DNA from 4 places in the Corynebacterium sp. p3-SID1761 genome. Region 1 is predicted to be linked to each of the others. Evidence: predicted binding sites of a transcription regulator. Region 1 holds the regulator's gene; each other region holds the start of a gene.

The links. Region 1 encodes LexA, which represses DNA repair genes until DNA is damaged. Its sites were predicted from a motif close to CGAACANNTGTTCG; they were not measured.
Region 2: the regulator LexA is predicted to act here: its motif matches at 3,144-3,157, upstream of ACWXWJ_RS04045 (error-prone DNA polymerase).
Region 3: the regulator LexA is predicted to act here: its motif matches at 2,125-2,138, upstream of ACWXWJ_RS06125 (HNH endonuclease signature motif containing protein).
Region 4: the regulator LexA is predicted to act here: its motif matches at 1,915-1,928, upstream of ACWXWJ_RS02285 (SAV_6107 family HEPN domain-containing protein).

The regions. Positions count from the first base shown of each region.
Region 1 is NZ_JBSQBJ010000001.1:132,396-137,613, forward strand. Features, by position in the region: gene ACWXWJ_RS00595 (hypothetical protein) at 1-542, opposite strand, end outside; gene hflX (GTPase HflX) at 611-2,056, shown strand; gene ACWXWJ_RS00605 (DeoR/GlpR family DNA-binding transcription regulator) at 2,053-2,853, opposite strand; gene lexA (transcriptional repressor LexA) at 2,915-3,700, opposite strand; gene ACWXWJ_RS00615 (hypothetical protein) at 4,006-4,371, shown strand; gene nrdR (transcriptional regulator NrdR) at 4,414-4,905, shown strand; gene hrpA (ATP-dependent RNA helicase HrpA) at 4,902-5,218, opposite strand, start outside.
Region 2 is NZ_JBSQBJ010000004.1:125,045-130,262, forward strand. Features, by position in the region: gene ACWXWJ_RS04045 (error-prone DNA polymerase) at 1-3,132, opposite strand, end outside; gene ACWXWJ_RS04050 (MetQ/NlpA family ABC transporter substrate-binding protein) at 3,308-4,168, shown strand; gene ACWXWJ_RS04055 (methionine ABC transporter ATP-binding protein) at 4,207-5,218, shown strand, end outside.
Region 3 is NZ_JBSQBJ010000009.1:40,626-45,843, reverse strand. Features, by position in the region: gene dnaK (molecular chaperone DnaK) at 1-1,469, shown strand, start outside; gene grpE (nucleotide exchange factor GrpE) at 1,469-2,032, shown strand; gene ACWXWJ_RS06125 (HNH endonuclease signature motif containing protein) at 2,256-3,557, shown strand; gene ACWXWJ_RS06120 (DUF3899 domain-containing protein) at 3,554-4,744, opposite strand; gene dnaJ (molecular chaperone DnaJ) at 4,925-5,218, shown strand, end outside.
Region 4 is NZ_JBSQBJ010000002.1:86,271-91,488, reverse strand. Features, by position in the region: gene mraZ (division/cell wall cluster transcriptional repressor MraZ) at 1-63, opposite strand, end outside; gene ACWXWJ_RS02290 (DUF3040 domain-containing protein) at 840-1,241, opposite strand; gene ACWXWJ_RS02285 (SAV_6107 family HEPN domain-containing protein) at 1,391-1,816, opposite strand; gene ACWXWJ_RS02280 (GNAT family N-acetyltransferase) at 1,978-2,610, shown strand; gene metF (methylenetetrahydrofolate reductase [NAD(P)H]) at 2,681-3,649, opposite strand; gene ACWXWJ_RS02270 (polyprenyl synthetase family protein) at 3,789-4,958, shown strand; gene crtI (phytoene desaturase family protein) at 4,959-5,218, shown strand, end outside.

The DNA of each region.
Region 1 (5,218 bases):
GCTTCAACAGCAATCTCCGCCGTTGCGTGAGGAGGCGTAGCCGGAGAATTGATGTCTTTGAGGCCGCTTGAATCGACCACGCCGACCTTGAGGCCGCCGTCCTTGGCGAACTCCGTGGAATCCGCGTAGACCCGGACGGAGCTGGCCAAAGCCCCAATCTGGAACTGGTGGTACTCCAACGAAGGGGCGTCCACAAGTAACGGGCCCTGAGCGATCGTTGCTGTAAGGGAAGAGATAGTGGGAGCTTGCTGCCCAGCGATCTGCAACATCGGACTGTCGTCAACCACATCGAGTACTCCGATGATGTCATTCAGCATCGAGAGGTGAGCAGTGGTGGCAGCCCCGCCGGAGTAGCTGGCGAAGGAGCCGAAGGGCTCGACGGCCAGGACGACCATGCGGGCGCCTGAGGGGTCATCGAACTGCAGAACCTGGCCGCCGCGAACCTCGCCTGATACACCGAGGCTGCCGGAGCCGTAGGTGGCCTCCAGCGCTTCTTGCCACTTCGGGAAATCCATGCCAATGCTGCGAAGTTCAGGAATCATGCAAACCACTCTAGTCCGCTGCACCAAATTTCCTATTTAGTGCCCCTGACAGGTAAAAATAGTCCTTAATGACGGAACAGACCGAACACACTACACACTCCTTCGCCCCTACACCTGACCCCACAGTCGGCGAGCTCGATCTCGAAGCACGCTCTAGCCTGCGGCGGCTTTCCCGCGGCGTAAGCACCTACACCGATGAGCAATCGGACGGCTACGACGTTGAGTACCGAAAGCTCAGACTGGAGAAAGTCGTGCTGGTCGGTGTGTGGACCTCTGGCACCATTGCGCAGGTGGAAGCGAACCTAGAGGAGTTGCGCGCACTGGCGGAAACAGCGGGCTCCGAGGTGACGGAGATGCTGTACCAGCGGCGCGACAAGCCGGATTCTGGCACCTATATCGGGCGCGGCAAGGTCGAGGAACTGAAGGCTGTCGTATTGGAGACCGGCGCTGATACCGTCGTCTGCGATGGTGAGTTGAGCCCCGGCCAAATGATCGCGCTGGAAAAGGCGCTCGACGTCAAGGTTATTGACCGTACCATGTTGATCCTCGATATCTTCGCCCAGCACGCGAAGTCCAAAGAGGGCAAGGCACAGGTAGCGCTTGCGCAAATGGAGTACCTCATTACGCGCGTTCGTGGTTGGGGCGGTGCGCTGTCCCGCCAGGCCGGTGGACGCGCTGGCTCCAATGGCGGTGTAGGTCTGCGCGGTCCCGGTGAGACGAAGATCGAAGCCGACCGTCGCCGCCTGCGCTCCGAGATGGCGAAGCTGCGCAAAGAAATTGCTGCAATGAAAACCTCTCGAGAGGTAAAGCGCGAGCGACGCGATGCTTCTGCGATTCCGCAGATCGCGATCGCCGGGTACACCAATGCTGGTAAGTCTTCGCTCATCAACGCATTGACGGGTGCGGGAGTACTGGTAGAAGACGCACTATTTGCCACCCTGGATCCGACCACCAGGCGGGCAAACCTGGCTGATGGTCGGTCCGTGGTTTTTAGCGACACGGTTGGATTCGTGCGTCACCTCCCCACGCAGTTGGTTGAAGCTTTCCGCTCGACCTTGGAGGAGGTTCTGGCAGCCGACGTGGTTTTGCACGTTGTGGATGGTTCCGATCCTTTCCCACTGGAGCAGATCAAGGCTGTGAACACAGTGATCGGCGGGATCGTCGAGGAATCCGGACAGGAGGCGCCACCGGAAATTCTGGTGGTGAACAAGATCGATACCGCGGACCCACTGGTGCTCGCCGAACTACGTCACCGAGTGCCGGATGCCGTCTTTGTGTCGGCGAAAACAGGTGAAGGGATTGCCGAGCTGGAGGCTCAGCTGGAGTTGTTCCTGAATTCCCTGGATTCCCATGTCACGTTGCACGTGCCTTTTGACCGCGGCGATATCGTGGCCAAAGTCCACGAACTGGGAACGGTAATTGCAGAGGACTATGACGCAGAGGGAACGAAACTAGAGGTTCGTTTGCCGAATGTAGTGGCAGGGGAGTTGCAGGAGTTCAGAGCCGCAGACTAGCTGCCAAAGCTGACGTCGATACCGAGATTGCGCAGCTCGGAAACGTAGGGCTGCGGGGCATCTTCGTCGGTCACGACGGCACTGATGTCCTGGATAGTTGCGAAGCTCACCAGGTAGTCCAGGCCAAACTTCGTGGAATCGCACAGTGCGACCACGCGGTCGGAGTTTGCCACCATAGAGCGCTTGATTGCTCCTTCTTGGGCATCGGGAGTGGATAGCCCGTGAACGATAGTAAGGGCATTGGTTCCAATGAATGCAACATCGGCATGGAGGACGCCGAGCGCGCGGGTGGCAAGGTCGCCAACGACAGCCTGAGACAGGGCGCGGACGTGTCCACCGATTAGTTGGACATCGCAACGGGGGGATTCCGCCAATGTGGTGGCAATAAAGAAAGAGTTCGTGACGATATTGAGCTTCGGTGCCATCAGCTTGGGATCGTTGGTGGCATTGGCTTCGGCGATGGCCTCGGCAAAGACGCCCGTGGTGGTGCCTGCATCGATGAAGATGGTGCTGCCTGTTTCCGGAAGGAGCTTTACTGCAGCTTGGGCGATTGACCGCTTGGCTCCGAGAGATGCCTTTGAACGTGTGGCAAGAGTGGTGAAGTCTGTACGGAAATTCTGTGCCGGAACCGCTCCGCCGTGGATGCGGAAGAGCTCACCGCCGTCAGAGAGAATCGCGAGGTCGCGGCGAATTGTTTCCGCGGTGACGCCGAACTTCTCCGCCAGTTCATTCACAGTAACCCTGCCGTGAATGGCGGTGAGGGAGGCTATTTGACGGCGCCGTTCTGCTGATTCCATAGGCGCTACTTTAGTGCCAAGTGGGTCGGAGACGGCGGCGTCAGAACCAATAGGGGGGGAGTTAAATCTTGCGCAGAACCGCTGCGACCTTACCTAGGATGGTTGCTTCCTCGGCAGGGATAGGTTCGAACAGGGGGTTGTGGGGGATAAGCCACAGTCCGTCGGCATCCTTTTGGAACTCCTTTACGGTGGCCTCACCGTCGATCATGGCGGCGACAAAATCGCCGAACTCGGCGACGGCCTGGGAGCGAACCACGACCCAGTCTCCGTTGAAGATGCCGGCATCATGCATAGACTCGCCCACGACCTGCAACAAGAAGAGCTCTCCGTTACCTACCAACTCCTGTGGTAGTGGGAAGTGAGCCTCAACATTTTGCTCTGCAAGGATCGGGGCGCCAGCGGCGATCTGCCCCACAACCGGGACGTAGGTGGCCTCTGGCATGAGCTCTCCCTCGTCGGAAGTCGGGGGCGGAGTAGCTGCTTGCGGCGTGGGTTTAGTCTGGGCCGGGAGTTGCACGCCGTCGAAGGAGCGCACATCAACCGCGCGAGGTCGCTTGCCATCGCGGCGTAGATGTCCGCGCTTCTCCAGCTGGGTGAGATGATAAGAAACCGATGACGTCGAGTGCAGTCCTACAGCATCGGCAATTTCGCGAATACTTGGCGGGTAACCGCGGATGACCGTCGAATCGCGAATGACTTCGAGAATGCGGCGCTGGCGAGTGCTTAGGGCTGGCTTCTTGCCGTCCTTCTGAGCTTGCTTCTCCGCACGCTTGTCAGCCTCGGACTTCGGAGGACGCCCAAGCTTAGGGCGAGGGGAAGGGCTTTCGGTGGGTTGGTCGGTGGACACGGTTATACCTCATTCCGGCGGGGTCTCTTTATCGGTATTTCGCGATCTGCATCCACACTACCCGAAATAGAACGCATTTCTAGTATATGTGTTCGAAAAAGTTTAGATTTGTCTAGACATGTTCGAACATGCGTGCTAAATTTTGTGCTGTGTTCGAGATTCGAACAGATGATCTAGAAACCAGAATTTTTGAAGTTCCCTGTCGGGCGTGAATGGTTCACTAGGGCAACAGCCAAGGGAATAAGACGTAGGCGCTAAGGCGCTTTGCTGATTGGCCTTACGTCGCATTGTAAAGGAGTAGCCACATGACCACCTCGATCATTCGTCCCGCAACTACTGTCCAGTCTGCATCGCATGTCCGTGTGCTTCCTGATGATCGGGTTGCGCCACTTCGTAGGCCTCAAGTTCTTAAGCCTAATTGGGAAGCACTGGATTCTAGGGGTAATTCGAACACCTTTGGGTATTCTTCTGCACCTGTTGCGCGTTCGATTCCGCGCCGCAAGATGGATCGCATCTCCGGCGCAAACGAATGCCTGTTCGACAATCAAATGGGATGGGTAGATAGAGTTCGCGCACGAACGGAGCGAATCATTCACTCGCCTGGTGGAACCGCGGTCTCCCTTGGAGTGATGTCCACGCTGCTTGGGTTTGCGCCTCTTCTCATCCCATAGTTCAGCTTCTGTGTCGGGGGAGGGGCGACTAAGCTGAGAAGGGTGTTGTGCCCCTCCTGTAGCTCAGATTCATCCCGCGTTGTTGATTCGCGATCCATTGAGATGGGTGTTTCTATCCGACGTCGTCGCGAATGCAGTCAATGCCAGACCCGCTTCACCACTATTGAAAGGTCTGTTCTGTTGGTAGTGAAGCGCAATGGAGTGACCGAGGAATTCAGTAGAGAAAAAGTTATCAAGGGCGTGCGTCGGGCATGTCAGGGGCGCGACGTCTCCGACGACGCATTAAAGCGTCTGGCACACGAAGTGGAACAAGCCGTTCGAGTGACACATGGCTCCCAAGTACCCGCAAACCAGATCGGCCTGGCGATCTTGGATCCACTCCGAACCTTGGACGAGGTGGCTTATCTGCGTTTCGCCTCCGTGTATAAGTCTTTTAATTGTGCCGAAGACTTCGAGCAGGAAATCGAATCGCTGCGTGCCCACCGCCAGTCTCTAGCCCAGCATCCTGAAGAGTCTGAAGGCAACGACAGCTAACGGATCTTCTCCAATTTCTTACGGATACGCTGCAGGGATACCGAATGCGCTGTGCCTAGGTTCTGTGCAAAGAGGCTGACTCGAAACTCCTCGATCATCCAGCGCACCTCCTTGATCTGTGGGGAGGCAGCCCTCGCCGTTGGGAGCCGCTTCTTCGTCTTTTCCAAGAGATCAAAAGCCTCTTGAACCTCTTCGTCCAGATCCTCTTCCTTGTCTGGATCCGTCTTCATCATTTCCAATCGAGCGCGCATGGCCTCCACATAGCGCGGAACATGGCGCATGTGCTCAATGCCATTGCGGGCGATGGCATGCT
Region 2 (5,218 bases), on a different contig from region 1:
ATGTGTCACCACGCCAGCGACGCGCACGCGGGTGCCATTGGGAACGTGCAACAGACTGTCGGCGGTCACCACTGCCGCACCACCTGCATTGCTTGCACCACTTGCACCGTTTGGGCGTCGATGCCACTGGTTCAGATACGAGCGGAGTAACTGCACCGGATGCTCATCAGTTGTTACGCCCGTTGCTTCTAGTTCTGACGCCGCCATCTCAAAAGCACTCATCCCCGGCAAAGCTGGCGCATGTACCCCGGACGTGCCCGGAAGCATTCCGGGGCGTTCGGTCGCAGCCACCCCGGCAGCCCATACCGCCTGGCGGCGGGTCAGTCCGAGACTCCCCAGCGCTCCAGCGCGAGCCAACTTCTCCACTTGAGCCGTGGTCAGGCCAGCCTCTCGTGATAGGTCCTCCACACTGGTGAAACGTCCGAGCCTTTCACGTGCTTCCACAATGCGCCCCGCTACTTCGGCGGAGATACCCTTTACTCCTCCGGCACCACTAAGTCCCAGGCGTATCTGCCCCACCGGCTCAGCGGTGCCGCGCCCTAGCCCATGAACTCCCGTTGGTCGGTTGGAACGTGGGGGCGTCGCTAAGGGAACGACGGCATCGGCCTGCACGGCAGAAGCGTTCACGTCCACGGGAAGAACCTGCACTCCATGGCGGCGAGCATCCGCCAACAGGGATTGTGGCGAATAGAAACCCATCGGCTGTGCCCGCAGCAGCGCCACACAGAACTCCGCCGGGTAGTGATATTTGAACCACGCGGAGTAGTAAACAAGGGAGGCGAAGGACTGCGAGTGCGACTCGGGAAAGCCATAGCTGGCAAAGGCCACGATCTTGTCCCAGAGCCGATCCGCTACAGCGCCCATAATGCCGTTTTTATTCTTTAAACCCTGGTAGAAGCGCTTTTTCAATCGCTCCATCTTCTGCGGAGAACGTTTCGATCCCATCGCCCGACGCAAGGAATCAGCCTCGGCGCCGGTGAACCCCGCCGCATCCACGGCCATCTGCATCAGCTGCTCTTGAAATAGCGGAATGCCCAGAGTTTTTGTCAGCGCGGGCTCCAGGCATGGATGGTCAAAAGTGACGGGCTCCAGGCCATTGCGGCGGCGAATATATGGGTGCACGGAGCCGCCTTGAATGGGGCCGGGGCGGATCAGCGCTACTTCCACTACGAGGTCATAGAACGTACGTGGCTTCAGACGCGGCAGAGTGGACATCTGTGCGCGGGATTCCACCTGAAACACTCCCACTGCATCGGCGCGGGCAAGCATTGCATAGACCTCCGATTCGGTAGGGTCCAGTCGCCAAAGCTCGACGTTCCGTCCGCGGTGCGCACGCACCTGATCCACCGCATGGTGAAGCGCTTCCAGCATGCCCAGCCCCAGCAGGTCGAACTTCACCAACCCCACGGCGGCGCAGTCGTCCTTATCCCACTGCACCACGGAGCGCCCCTCCATCCGCGCCCATTCTGTAGGTACGACCTGTGCGATAGGACGATCACAGATCACCATTCCCCCGGAGTGGATTCCTAGGTGTCGGGGATGATCCCGCATCTGTTCGGCGAGGTCATAAACAATCTCAGGGGTTTGTTCTGGGTGACGATTCCATGCGTCGATCTGACCCGGCGCGTAGCCGAGAGCCCGGCCAGCATCGCGGATCGCGCCACGGCGGCGATAGGTAATCACGTTTGCCACTTGCGCGGCATTCTCACGTCCATAGCGGGAGTACACGTATTGGATCACCTCCTCGCGTCTTCCCGACTCGATGTCGAGGTCAATGTCGGGCGGCCCGTCGCGTTCCGGGGAGAGGAAGCGCTCAAATAGCAGCCCCGACGCCACCGCGTCCACCGTCGTGATCCCCAGAGCAAAGCACACTGCAGAGTTCGCCGCAGACCCGCGTCCCTGGCAAAAGATGTTGCTCTCGTGACAGAAGGAGACAATGTCGTGGACGATGAGGAAGTAACCGGGAAAGCCTAAGTGTTCGATCGTTTCCAGTTCGCGGTCAATGGTGGCCCACGCCTGGTTGGCGGCTGCAGAAGAACCGCGCCGTCCATAGCGCTCAGCTCCGCCGCGGGCGGTAATAGCGCGCAACCAGGACATTTCCGTGTATCCCTCCGGTACGGGGAAATGCGGCAGGTTCGGCGCAACAAGATCCAGGGTGAAGGCGCATTCGCGGGCGACCTGCACGGAAGTCTCGACGGCACGGGCTAGCCACTCACAATCGCCGGCGAGCTGCAGCATCTCCTCCCCCGAGCGCAGCCACGAGCCGCCCACCGGGTGGACGGTCGGCTCTGCGGCAGCGACGTCTGTGCGTTCGCGCAGCGCCGCCTTCGCCCCGGCCAACCGGGAGTGTTTCGGTGTGGCGCATGTAGGGGCGCTGCTAACGATCTCACGCAGTCCGTAGTGCATCGCTAGGGCGTGGAGGCGTTCGTTGCGATCGGCATCTGCCGGATTCATTGTGTGCTGCAACTCGACCACAACATTGGCCGTGCCAAAAAGCTTTATTAGCCGCGCTGCCGTGTATGCGCTTGTCGTGCTTTCTGCCCACCGCCAGTCGAGAAGCACGAGCCAGTGGCCGCCCGCTGCCTCTGCTAGCTGGGAGAGGTCGGGGTACCGTACGGAATCTTTGTCGGGGTCGGCCATACGGGCGTCAGTAATAAGGCGACTTAGCCGCACATACCCTTCGCGTCCTTTGCACAGCACTGTGAGCGGCACGTCGAGGCTCAGCTCAGCGCCGAACACCGTCGCGAGGTTCGTTTCGCCAGCATCGGAGCTCCCTGTGCTCTCAGTCACCGCCGTTGCGAAGCGCGCTGCCCCATAAAAGCCATCGCGATCTACACATGCAAGAGCACTTAGCCCCAGTTCGCGCGCCGCTGCAACCATTTCCTCGGGTTGGCTCGCGCCGCGCAGGAAGTTGTAGGTGTTGCAGGCATGAAGCTCGGCAAAGGCGATTCCGGTTTTTCTTGTTGACGCCCCTTCGCCCCCAGTTACTCCCGTCTCCTCCCCTATTCCTACTGCCCGCAGGTTCCGCAGTCCAGGGCCTTGCCCAGACAGCACGCTTTCGAGCTGTTTCCAACTCAGTGGTGAGCCTAGGGAGAAACTTCTGGACTGTGGCTTGCGCGACTCATTAGACACACTGCAACTATAGAACACATATTCTATTAATGGCTAATGTGTAGCTACTTCCGAAAAAGCTCAAACTGAAACTAGACTAAGTTGTTCATTTTGGTTTAGACTGCTACCTTAATCGCACAGTTCAGCCCGGACGTTCCAAAAAGATCCGGGCCCATGACAATCCAGGAGGATTCCCATGTCCCTTCGCCAAAAGGTTGCAGCCGGAGTAGCTGCGGTAGCTATGGCTTTCAGCCTTTCCGCCTGCGGCGGTGACGATGACACGATCAAGATCGGCACCACCGACCAGGGCCAAAAGCAGTGGCAGGTCTTCGAACAGAAGGCTAAGGAAGAAGGTCTGAATGTCGAGCTAGTTCCGTTCGGCGACTACAGCCTGCCGAACCGTGCTCTGCAGGACGGCGAAATCGTCGTCAACAACTTCCAGCACCTGATGTTCCTGGCTGACTTCAACGTCAACAACGATTCCAACCTGGTACCGATCGGCGCAACCGAGATCATCCCGCTGGGCGTGTACTACCAGGATCACAGCGAAGTTAAGGACATCGAGGAAGCCGGCGAGGTCGCCATCCCGAACGACCCGACCAACCAGGGTCGTGCCCTCCACGTGCTGGCATCCGCCGGTCTAGTGAAGCTGAAGGACGATAAGGTTCTCTCCCCGACTCCGGCCGATGTTGATGAAAGCAAGTCCAAGGTCAAGGTCACCCCGGTTGATGCCGCCCAGACCGTAACCGCCTACAAGGACGGCACCCCAGCCGTCATCAACAACTCCTTCCTGGAGCGCGGCAACATCGACCCGAAGTCCTCCATTGTCCAGGATGACCCGAAGGCAGAGGCTGCAAAACCATTCATCAACGCCTTCGTCACCACCGAGGAGCACAAGGACGATGAGGATCTGAAGAAGCTCATCGACGTCTGGCACTCCAAGGACGTTCAGGATGCGCTGAACGAGCAGTCCAAGGGCACCTCCGTCGAGGTCAAGATGGGCCCAGACGAGCTGTCTAAGATCCTGAAGGACACCGAAAAGCAGATCAAGAAGTAGCTCCCTTCCCTAACCCCCACTCTCAAAAGAGGTTCCCTATGGCTTCAGACGCGAAACCTAGCGTCGACCAGCCCAGTGCCGGCACCACCGGCACGAGCAACACTGGCACGAGTAGCACTGGCACAGACATCGTCTTCCGCGATGTGACGAAGGTTTTCAAGCAGGGCAAGAAAGAAATTCGAGCCCTGCAGGACATCAACACTCATATCCCGGCGGGATCCATCGTCGGCATTATCGGCTACTCCGGTGCAGGCAAGTCCACCCTCGTCCGTCAGATCAACGGCCTGGATCGCCCCACCAGCGGGCAGATCCTGCTGGATGGCCAGGACATCGTTCCCCTACCGGAATCGCAAATGCGCAAGCTGCGCAGCGATATCGGCATGATCTTCCAGCAGTTCAACCTTTTCTCCTCCCGCAACGTGGCAGGCAACGTGGCCTACCCACTACGCCTGCAGGGCATGCCTAAGCAGCAGCGCGAGGAACGTGTCAAGGAGCTGCTGGAGTTCGTCGGCCTTTCCGATAAGGGCAAGGCCTACCCGGAGCAACTCTCTGGCGGTCAGAAGCAGCGCGTCGGCATCGCCCGCGCGCTGGCCACCAACCCCAGTTTGCTGCTGGCCGATGAAGCCACCAGTGCACTGGACCCCTCCACCACGCGCGACGTGTTGGAGCTCCTCCGCAAGGTCAACCGTGAGCTCGGCATCACCATCGTCGTGATTACTCACGAGATGGAAGTTGTGCGCGCCATCGCGGACTCCGTCATCGTGATGGAGAACGGCCGCATCGTGGAACAGGGCAGCGTTTACGAAGTCTTTTCCAACCCGCAGACGCAGACTGCGGCCAACTTTGTGGCCACTTCCCTGCGCAACACTCCGGACATGGTTGAGGCCGAGGCGCTACAGTCCGAGCACGGTCGCCTCTTCACTGTGACTATGGCCGAGGGAATTGGTTTCTTCGACGCCGTATCCAAGCTGTCTGCTGCAGGAGTGACGGTCAACATCGTCCACGGTGGCGTCACTACCCTTCAAAACCACAGCTTCGGTCGCCTTACCT
Region 3 (5,218 bases), on a different contig from region 1:
CACAGCGTCAGGCAACCAAGGATGCGGGCCAGATTGCCGGCCTGAACGTCCTGCGTATCGTCAATGAGCCGACCGCAGCTGCTCTGGCCTACGGTCTGGAGAAGGGCGACAAGGAGCAGACCATCCTGGTCTTCGACCTCGGTGGCGGTACCTTCGACGTTTCCCTGCTGGAAATCGGCGACGGCGTGGTAGAGGTTCGCGCAACCGCTGGTGACAACGAGCTGGGTGGCGACGACTGGGATCAGCGCATTGTCGATTGGCTGGCCGAGAAGTTCAAGGCCTCCCACGGTGTGGATCTGACCAAGGACAAGATGGCTCTGCAGCGTCTGCGCGAGGCAGCGGAGAAGGCCAAGATTGAGCTGTCCAGCTCCCAGCAGGCTTCCATCAACCTGCCGTACATCACGGTGGACGAGGATCGGAACCCGCTGTTCCTGGACGAAACCCTGACCCGCACCGAGTTCCAGAAGATCACTCAGGATCTGCTGGATCGCACCAAGGCTCCGTTCCAGGCGGTGCTGAAGGATGCTGAGGTTAGCGTGGACGAGATCGACCACGTCGTGCTGGTCGGTGGCTCCACCCGCATGGTTGCCGTATCCGAGCTGGTCACCGAGCTGACCAATGGTAAGGAGCCCAACAAGGGCGTCAACCCAGACGAGGTTGTTGCCGTGGGTGCTGCCCTGCAGGCCGGTGTGCTGCGCGGCGAGGTGAAGGACGTGCTGCTGCTCGACGTCACCCCGCTTTCCCTGGGTATTGAGACCAAGGGTGGCGTGATGACCAAGCTGATCGAGCGCAACACCACCATCCCGACGAAGCGTTCCGAGACCTTCACTACTGCTGAGGATAGCCAGCCCAGCGTGCAGATCCAGGTCTTCCAGGGCGAGCGCGAGATGGCTGCGCACAACAAGCTGCTCGGCTCCTTCGAGCTGGCTGGCATCGCCCCTGCACCGCGCGGCGTTCCGCAGATCGAGGTCACCTTCGATATCGACGCCAACGGCATCGTCTCCGTATCTGCAAAGGACAAGGCGACCGGCAAGGAAAACACGATCAAGATCCAGGAAGGCTCCGGCCTGTCCCAGGAGGAGATCGACCGTATGGTCAAGGATGCTGAGACTCACGCAGAGGAGGACAAGAAGCGCCGCGAGGAGCAGGAAGTCCGCAACTCTGCAGAGTCTATGGCTTACCAGACCCGTAAGTTCGTCGAGGAGAACAAGGACAAGGTCAGCGAAGACGCCCAGAACAAGGTCGAGGAAGCAGCCAAGGCTGTGGACGAGGCTCTGAAGGGTGATGACATCGAGGCCATCAAGGACGCTGTGGAGAAGCTGAACGCTGAGTCTCAGGAGATGGGCAAGGCTATCTACGAGGCAGAAGCAGCATCCGGTGCTGAAGGTGCCGCTGCAACCGATGACCCGAACGTTGTCGACGCCGAAGTTGTCGATGAGGACACTTCCGCAGAGGATGATAAGAAGTAATGTCTGAAGATCTGAATCAGAACCCGGACGCCCCGGAAAATACCGAACCAGAAGTAACCGAGGCACAAGGGGTCGACGAGGGTCTGGCAGAAGCTGATCTGGCTGAAGATGAGGGCGTCGACAACAACGCCGCAGACGAGGCCGAGAACAACATCGAGGCCGAGCTGGCCGAGCGCACCGAAGATCTGCAGCGCGTGACGGCGGAGTACACCAACTACCGCCGTCGCGTAGAGCGCGACCGCGTGAGCGTGATTACCGGCGCGAAGGCTGACGTAGCCTCCGAGCTGCTGCCGATCCTGGATGACCTGGAGATGGCAGAACAGCATGGCGATCTGACCGGTCCGCTGAAGTCCATGTCGGATAAGCTGCACTCCGTGATGGCCTCCATGAAGGTGGAGAAGTTCGGCGAGGAAGGCGACGAATTCGACCCTAACTGCCACGAGGCAGTGCAGGACACTAGTAGTGGTGACGAGAAGGTGCTGGCCACCGTTCTACGTCGTGGCTACCGTCTAGAAGATCGGGTGCTGCGCAATGCGATGGTTATTATCGGCGACCCGCAGTAGTCCTGTTGGCGGTCTACCGCTGAGTTAACCCCTTAAGAGGGCTCCATGGTTTTACCGTGGGGCCCTTTCTTATGGCTAGAACACACATGTTTAGAACGAGTGTTCGATTTTGTAGTGTTTTTTCGGAAGGGTTGTCGGGGGCGTTTTCTATGCTTATTGCGCACGGAAAACCACGGGACGAAAACCATGCAACACAGGGGACTTTGATCATCAAAGGGGAAAGATGTTCGACCAACCCACACCACCAGAAGAATCGCCACCAGACCAGCGTCCGCCCAACCAATCCGCCGATCAGGCGCAGAAGCCTTTTTGGAAAGTAACCGACCCTACCGACCCGATAAGCGCAGCAGTCTGCGACATCAATCTCAACAATGCGCGCCTTGCCGTGGCATGCACGCCTCGCGACCATGAATGCGTCGGCGATGTCACCACCCGCTTGTGTGTCCGCCTGGGACTACCGGAGTTTCGGGTCATCCAGCTTATTGACGTCGGCGCAACCTTCCGCCGCTTCCCATCGTTGTTGAAGCTTGCCGAAACGGGGGCTTACTCCATAGAAATCTGGCGGATTGTCGCGCAGAGCCTTGTCGCTATTAGTGACGCCCACGCCTCCGTCATAGAAGCCGATGTATACACTGCACTTTCACCTACTCGACCTAACCAGGCAATGCTTGGGCATGGCACGATCCGTCAGCGGCTGAAGAAGATCGTCATGCAGCGCGAGCCTTTGGCTTGTCCGATCGATCCTGCAGATCGGCCCATGCTCTCGGACGATGCGAATGAGGAGGGTGCCGAAGATGCGCTGGGAAATGCAGCAAGGCTGAGTATTGATGACCGGCCAAGCGACCATACCGAGTTTTATCTGACTCTCCCTAAGTTGGAGGCGCTAGAGCTGATTCAAGCGGTTGATGGCGTGCGGAAGAAAGAGAACTGCTCGCGGGCGCGGGCGCTGCTAAGTCTGGTGCGGGGGAGTGCTACTGCAGAAGTGAACCTCAACCTATATCGCCGGGTGGATATTCCGGATTCCCAGATCTGGGCCGCTGGCACCTGGCTTAGTCCGCTGGCTACGAAGGAATGGATGGCTCGCGTGACCCATCTGCAGGCTCCGGGGAAGGCCACCACGGCTGGTTATACTCCGACGCCGCTGATTCGCGCGAGCGTGGAAGGGCGGGACGGGACTTGCCGGTTCCCCGGTTGCGACGTGCCTGCCCACAAATGCCAGCTGGATCACGTCAAACGCTTCGTGCATAACAACCCGGAAGGCGGGCCGACTGATACGTCAAACCTCCACTGTCTCTGTGCAAAGCATCACAATGCGAAGACGACCGGAGCATGGGATGTGGAGATCTCCTCCGATGGAGTGGAAACCTGGAGCAGCCACGGCGACGGCCACACCGTGATCACCACTCCGAACGGCCCGCTGGGAAGATTCACATTCCGGCACCGAGCCATAAAGCGAACGCGGAGGGTGGTGGAGTTCAACCAGCGGAAACAACAGCGCAACCAAGAGGAAGAGCCACCGTTCTAGGCGAGGCCGCCTCCATCCCCTAGGTCACCGAGATGAAGCTTCTCGGTGAGGTATGCGGTCGGCTTGACCTCAAGCTCCGCAGTGTGGTCGCTATTCCACTTCACATTGGTGAACGTAGTCACCTCGCCCATGTGAGAGATCATCAGGCGTGGACTCAACGCGCCTGCCTGCTGGGAGAACTGGTTGGCGGCCAGGGTTGCCATCATCTTGATGGATCCCATGAGATCGCTGCCCTCATCCATCTCGCGGAGCAGCGTTACATGGCGATGCGGAGCTGCCAGCAACAACCCAGACTCGCGATCGATTTGGGGTAGGTAACGCTCGACGATGTCATCCAACAGAATCGGAATAGACCCCACGTAGTACGAGGATCCAACGAACAACCACACGCGTTCTCCGGGCTTGCTCTTGTCCGCCTGGATGGACTGCACCTCAAGATCGGAATCAATCAGATCCTGCCATAGGTTGCGGTAGCCGATCCGGAAGAGGTCCTCTACGGGCCCTCGATCCTCCAGCGAATCCGGGGTCAGGCCCAACACTGCGTTGGGTGAGTCTAGGACTAGGTGGATGCAAAGGGCGTCCGAAAAAGGACGAATGGGGGATTCTGGGTTGAACTCGAACGCATCCGCCTGCGCGCTCTCCGGCAGAAGTTCGATCGCCGTGAGGCGCACACGCAGGTAGGAGTAGAACTCCGCGTCGGGGATTGAGCCCATATCCGTCGTGATCTGGATAGACGAGACAAGCGTGGAAACGAAGTTATTGACCATCTCGGGCATGTCCCTGGCAAAGTCCTCGGCGCTCGCGACCTGCTTCGTGATGTTCTCAAGGCCCATTAGTGAACCCTCGCCATCGTCCGGTGCCGGAAGTCTGCCGCCATAGGGGCCAGGGGTGCGGCCGACATATTTCAGGGGCTTCTCAATGTCCTCAGGCTTGCTGAAATACACCACCTCAGGAGTGGGGTTCGCGCCATAGCCGAGATCGTTAAGCGCGCGCACGATGTGGCGAATCATCGCGGTGGACTGGTGCAAGTCCAGGCCGCTCAACGGCACTGGTGGATCCTCCGGGCCGGGAGCAGGTGTGCCGGGAGCAGAAAAGCTATCAACCGAGCTGTCAGAGCTGCCGAGATCGGATGGTGAATTGTGGGAGCCGAAAAGTCGGCTAAACCAACTGCGCTTTTTGGGTGCCATGGCCCCACCCTAGTCAGTTCTGCTCGAGTGGGCTTTCGTCTGGCCCCGAAGCGACGCTGCAAGGGAATAAAAGCGTAGGGGCGTCGTTATAGAAGATTAGATATCAAAAGTTCAGCGCGGTAGACTCAAGGTTAATGAGTGATACCCCGCGTGAACAGCGCAAGAAGGAAGGAGCGACACATGGCGCACAGTGAATGGGCCGAGAAGGATTATTACCAAGACCTCGGCGTGTCCTCCACCGCATCGGCAGAGGAGATCAAGAAGGCATACCGCAAGATCGCTCGCGAAAATCACCCGGATGCCAACCCGGGCGATACGGTGGCGGAGGAGCGGTTCAAGAAGGCTTCCGAAGCCTACAGTGTGGTGGGCGATAAGGAAAAGCGCGCGGAGTATGACGAGCTGAAGCGCATGCTTGCTAGCGGTGCATATTCGACCGGTGCAGGATTCGGCGGTGCAGGATTCAGCGGTGCAGGC
Region 4 (5,218 bases), on a different contig from region 1:
CTTCGCCGGCAGGGTCAATCGACCCTTGTCGTCGAGCTTCGGCGTAAAGGTGCCGAAAAACATGTCATCGGCCCCTTTCTATGAATGATCTTGCGCCTTGCTTTGCCGTGTCCGTTGTGAATCAAGGGTAAAAATCACCCTGACCATCGGTTTCTCTATGAAGTTTGGACTTGTTGGCACAGCTTCGCCCCAACGATCCCCACTTTACCCCACTCCTCCCCACAATCTCTACAACACGAGCTTATGTGTGCCCTTTTTTCTCGCCACTTCTTTCTCAAAGTGTCCCCAACCAGCACTCTAGCCATAAAGCACACCTTCACAACCAACGCACGATCTTTACATCCCCCCTCTTCTTTATTACGACACCACACTCTCCCCCACCCCGAGCCCCCCACTAAAAGCACCGGTTTAGCACAGGTAGACAGCGTTTCCCCCTTACACACGACCATCCTTCACCCCGAATGACTATGCATAGAATATTCAAAGTGGGGGAAAGTGGGGTGACCACACCCAACTCGCACACCAAAAATAAGATTTACCTTTTGAGGTCTAGCCTGAATTATGTAGCAAGTTCGATACCGACCAAGAGGATGCGACATGCGCTACACAACCGGCAACTTCGGGGCATTCGCCCACCCCTAGAGATCGAAAATGCCAGCGTGCTGGATGAGGTTCTGCTGACCCAAACCCGATGACCCCAATAATTCCCACATCGCGCCACGGTAAATCCCCGAAGAAGTAGAAGTCCCCTGACTCAAGGGTGAAACTAGCCCTAGCCGCAAACTAAAAACCACCGTCCTCCCGGCTGGGAGGCGGTGGTTTTCTTGTTCCGTAACGTTTTAGCGCTCAAAGCGACGGCGGAAGCTATCTTCCATCCGATCGCCGAGCCCGCCACCGGACGTTCCCTTCAGGGCACGTGCCTTGCGGGGCTTTCCCGCCTTGGAACGCTTGATAGCTGCAGCCTCCGGATCCTCATTCGGCTGGAAAGCCAGCAAGCCACCACCGAACATGATCAAAAATCCGAGGACACTTAGAGCCACGAACCACAGCGACAGTTGAGAGGCTGCAATGCCACCAACCATCACCGTGAGCCCGAGAACAATGAGCGCGATAGAACGGATGTTGAAGTTCATTGTCCGCTCGCCATTGGTGGAAGCCTGCTTCGCCAGGCGCGGATCCTCAGCAATCAGCGCCTGTTCGATCTCCGCGAGCATCCTCTGCTCTTGCTCTGATAGAGCCATCGCGACCTCCCAATTCTTTGCGGCTACTTCTTCCAACGGACAACCCGCAGAAAAAGTTTCCAGCCCGGGTGCGCTCCACCCGTGTTTACCCCACCCACCCTACATCAACCTGCGGTTTTCAAACAATGATGTGCATTGTTTGAGAAGCTCTAAGCCACCTTTGGCAGGTAATCCACCGCCGCTCGTGCTAGGTCCACTAGATCACAAGCATCGCGGTAAATCACGCCCCGGGAATCCGCAGGTATTCCCTGGCTAAGCCCCAAGCCAGCCCGGCTCGCCACTCGGGCATGCGCTTCAAAGGTTTCAGCCCATTCTTCAAGGTCCGGGCGAAGCACCCTCAGCTTTGCCCACGCACTCCCGGAAGGGCGACGCTTCCGCGAGGCCATCTCCCATTCAATCAACGCCCCTGCCGCCCTCAGCCCGGCGCGGTAGGCATATACGATCGCCTCTGGCTCGCGAAGTTCCGCTCGCGACAGTGCCAGCTGTCGCTCTGCCTCGTCCAGGAACCCCCTCGCACCCAGGGAGCGACTGTACCTACCCCGGGCTCCTATCTGCTTTTCCTGTACGGCCATCATTCTCATCCCCTAGTTTGCTCAGTCGCTGTTCTATGCAAGGTTTGGGTCTCACATTAGAAAGCGCCCGAGACATCACTGAGCACCAAGCCTACCATATTCGAACATATGTCTTATTAACTATTTTTGAGTTCATTCCGCCAGAAGGTGGCACTATTGTTTCCATGCCCCAGGACACGTACTCCCAGCCAACTCCCGACGATTCCTCCCTGCGCGTGTCCATCATCCCTGCCAACAACCGTCAGTTCATTGCGCGGCTCGACGAGCTCATCGACATTCACCTCGCCGCAATGAACTACCCCAAAGAGACCCATCCACAGCGCAAATCCCTGTGGTTCTACAACGCCTCCCAGCCGGACTTCACCTGCACCATGGCGCTCCTACACCACGTTGACGAGGCCCCAGATCCCGACAATTCACGCCAGCGTTGCGTCGGAATCGGCTTCACCTTTCGCGGCTCCCCGCACACATGGTGGTATCGGCAGGTCGCACGCGGCCTGGTTCTTAACGGATACTCCCGCACAGAGGTGTCCCGCATACTGCATACCTACGCAGAGCTCTCCGAGATACATGTCCTGCCCCCAGCGCAGGGTGAGGGCGTCGGCACCAAAATCCTCAACGACCTCCTCCAGCGAACGCCGCAGAGTACAGTAATGCTCTCCACCCCGGAGGTAGAAGGTGAAGCAAATGCCGCCTGGCAGCTTTATCGCCGAGCCGGGTTCACCGATGTGCTACGAAACTTCAAGTTCCCTGCAGATCCGCGACCATTCGGCATCCTGCAGCGAACGCGCAACTAACTCACCAATAGCTCACCAATACCAATACAGAGCCACTGCTGGGCACCTCGCGACTCCACTACCGAGGTACCTAGCGAACCATGTCGTGCCCGAGCCCCTGCCCCCATGCTGGCGCCATTCCCAAGTTGTGCAGAACTTCCTGCGTAGCCCGCACGTTATTCATCGTCATGAAGTGCAGATCTGGCACGCCTTCGGCAATCAGGCGCTCCGCCATCTCGGTGGTCACCTCGATGCCCACCTCGCGAATGGCATCACGGTTAGCCACCTCATCCCCTGCAGCCGCATCGAGTAGACGCTTCTCCAATTCCGATGGCAGAGCAGCACCCGCCAGCTCCATTTGGCGCCGCACGCTACGTAGCGACGTAATCGGCATAAGCCCCGGGATGATCGGCTTCTGCCCATGTTCCGGGTCCGCCTTGGCCAACCGGTCACGCAGACGCAGGTAATGATCCACATCAAAGAACATCTGCGTAATGGAATACTGTGCCCCGGCGCGAAGTTTCGCCAAGGTGTATTCGGTATCTTGCTCTAGCGATCCGGTGCGGTAGTGACCTTCCGGAAAGCTGGCGATGCCGATGTCAAAGTCCGCACATTCGGGCATATCACGAATCATGTCGATCAACTCGCTGGCGTAATTTAAACCACCCGGTGTAGCCACCCATTCAGCGTTAGGGTCGCCCGGCGGGTCGCCGCGCAGAGCCAGCAGGTTGGTCAGCCCCAGCGATGCATAGGTGCGTAGCATCTCCCGCAGCTCTTCCTGTGTGTGCTGCACCAGCGTCATATGCACCAGAGTGGTCAGCGGCTTGGTGCCCAGTCGCTCGGCAACGCGCAGAGTGCGCTCGCGGGTGCTTCCGCCGGCGCCATAGGTCACGGATACGAAGCTCACACCCAGATCGTGGAAAGCTTCCGCTGCATTCCAGAGCCGCTCCTCGGCAGCGTCATCGCGCGGCGGCATGAACTCGACAGAGAACGGTACACGCCCCGGCGTATGGAGGGAAAGTGACTGGGATACGGCAACCTGCCTGCGGATACTAGCCATACCCAAAGATCATATAGACAGAGCTGTCCATTTCAAGACATTGGCAATAATTCGCCTAAATTCGATACTCGCTCACCCCCACGCCCCGCCATACAAGCGTTCTTCGCACTTGACGCCCAACCGCTTAGAATGGAAAACCATGAGTACCGATGAGCAGGCAGCACACCCCTGGCGCCTCGATTCCCCACTGTCCGCGGTCAAAGCCGCCGTCGATGCCCAGCTAGTTGAGTATTTGAACCACTCGCACGAGGAGTTTTCTCATATCAATCCCCTCGTCAGCGGTGCCATCACGGTACTTCGGGACTTTATCGTCAACGGTGGTAAGCGCGTGCGTCCGACTTTCGCCTGGGCAGGTATCCGCGCGGCGCTCGAAGGCGGCGGCGGGTCGCTGGAGGCTCTTTGTGAAAAGGAAAATGACGCCACCTCGTCCCTCACCACCAACTTCACCCCCCACTCCGTACTCAATGCGCTGTCCGCTTTCGAATTCATCCAGGCCTGTGCGCTGATTCACGATGACATTATCGACCGCTCTGATACCCGGCGCGGCTTCCCCACTGCCCATCGCACCTTCGAGGGCAAGCACCGCGAACGCGGTTGGTTGGGCTCTTCTGAGCACTATGGGATAAGCCAAGCTATCCTCCTCGGCGATCTCGCTTTTGCCTGGGCAGACGATCTGTACAACGATTCGGGTCTCAGCGATACCGCATTGCGTCGAGCCCGCCCCGCGTGGCGCGCGATGCGCACTGAAGTTATTGCCGGCCAGATTTTGGACATTGCCGTCGAGGCAAACGGTAGCGAGGATGTTGCAGACTCCTTCGCCGTCATTAAGTACAAGACCGCCTCCTACACCGTGGCCCGACCGCTACACATCGGAGCTGCGCTGGCGGGAGCCAATGAACAAACTCAAACCATGCTCCGCGGGGTGGGTCAGGACATCGGCGAGGCCTTCCAATTACGAGATGACCAATTGGGTGTCTTCGGCGACCCGGAAGTCACAGGCAAACCATCTGGCGACGACCTACGCACGGGCAAACGTACGACACTCATCAACGAGGCGTTGCGCCGAGGTAGCGCAGCCCAGGTCGCTGCCCTTCGAGAGGGGCTGGGACAAGGCGTGGAATCGTCGGAGGCCGACATCGAGCGTCTGCGGGACATCATCCACGACACTGGCGCACAATCCGAGGTAGAGGCTCTCATCGAAGCACGTACTCAAAGAGCCATCGAATCTCTAAAATCCGGCGGCTTGGGTACAGACATCACCACAGAACTGACTGCCTTGGCGGATAAACTAACGCACCGGAGGTTTTAAATGAAGCTATCCACTCGCTCCGCCGATGGGCGGCGACACCTGAGCCTACCGAGCCCTTTGGTGCCAATGACGCGCCCCACATTGCGCCGACGACTGCCAGGCAATGGCGAGCGCGTCGTTGTAATTGGCGCAGGTCTAGCGGGACTCTCCGCCGCACTGCGCCTGCTCTCCGCAGGACGGGATGTCACAGTCATTGAGGCTTCCAATACCGTCGGTGGACGCTGCCGCAGCGAGCAACTCACCAGTGCACACGGAGACTA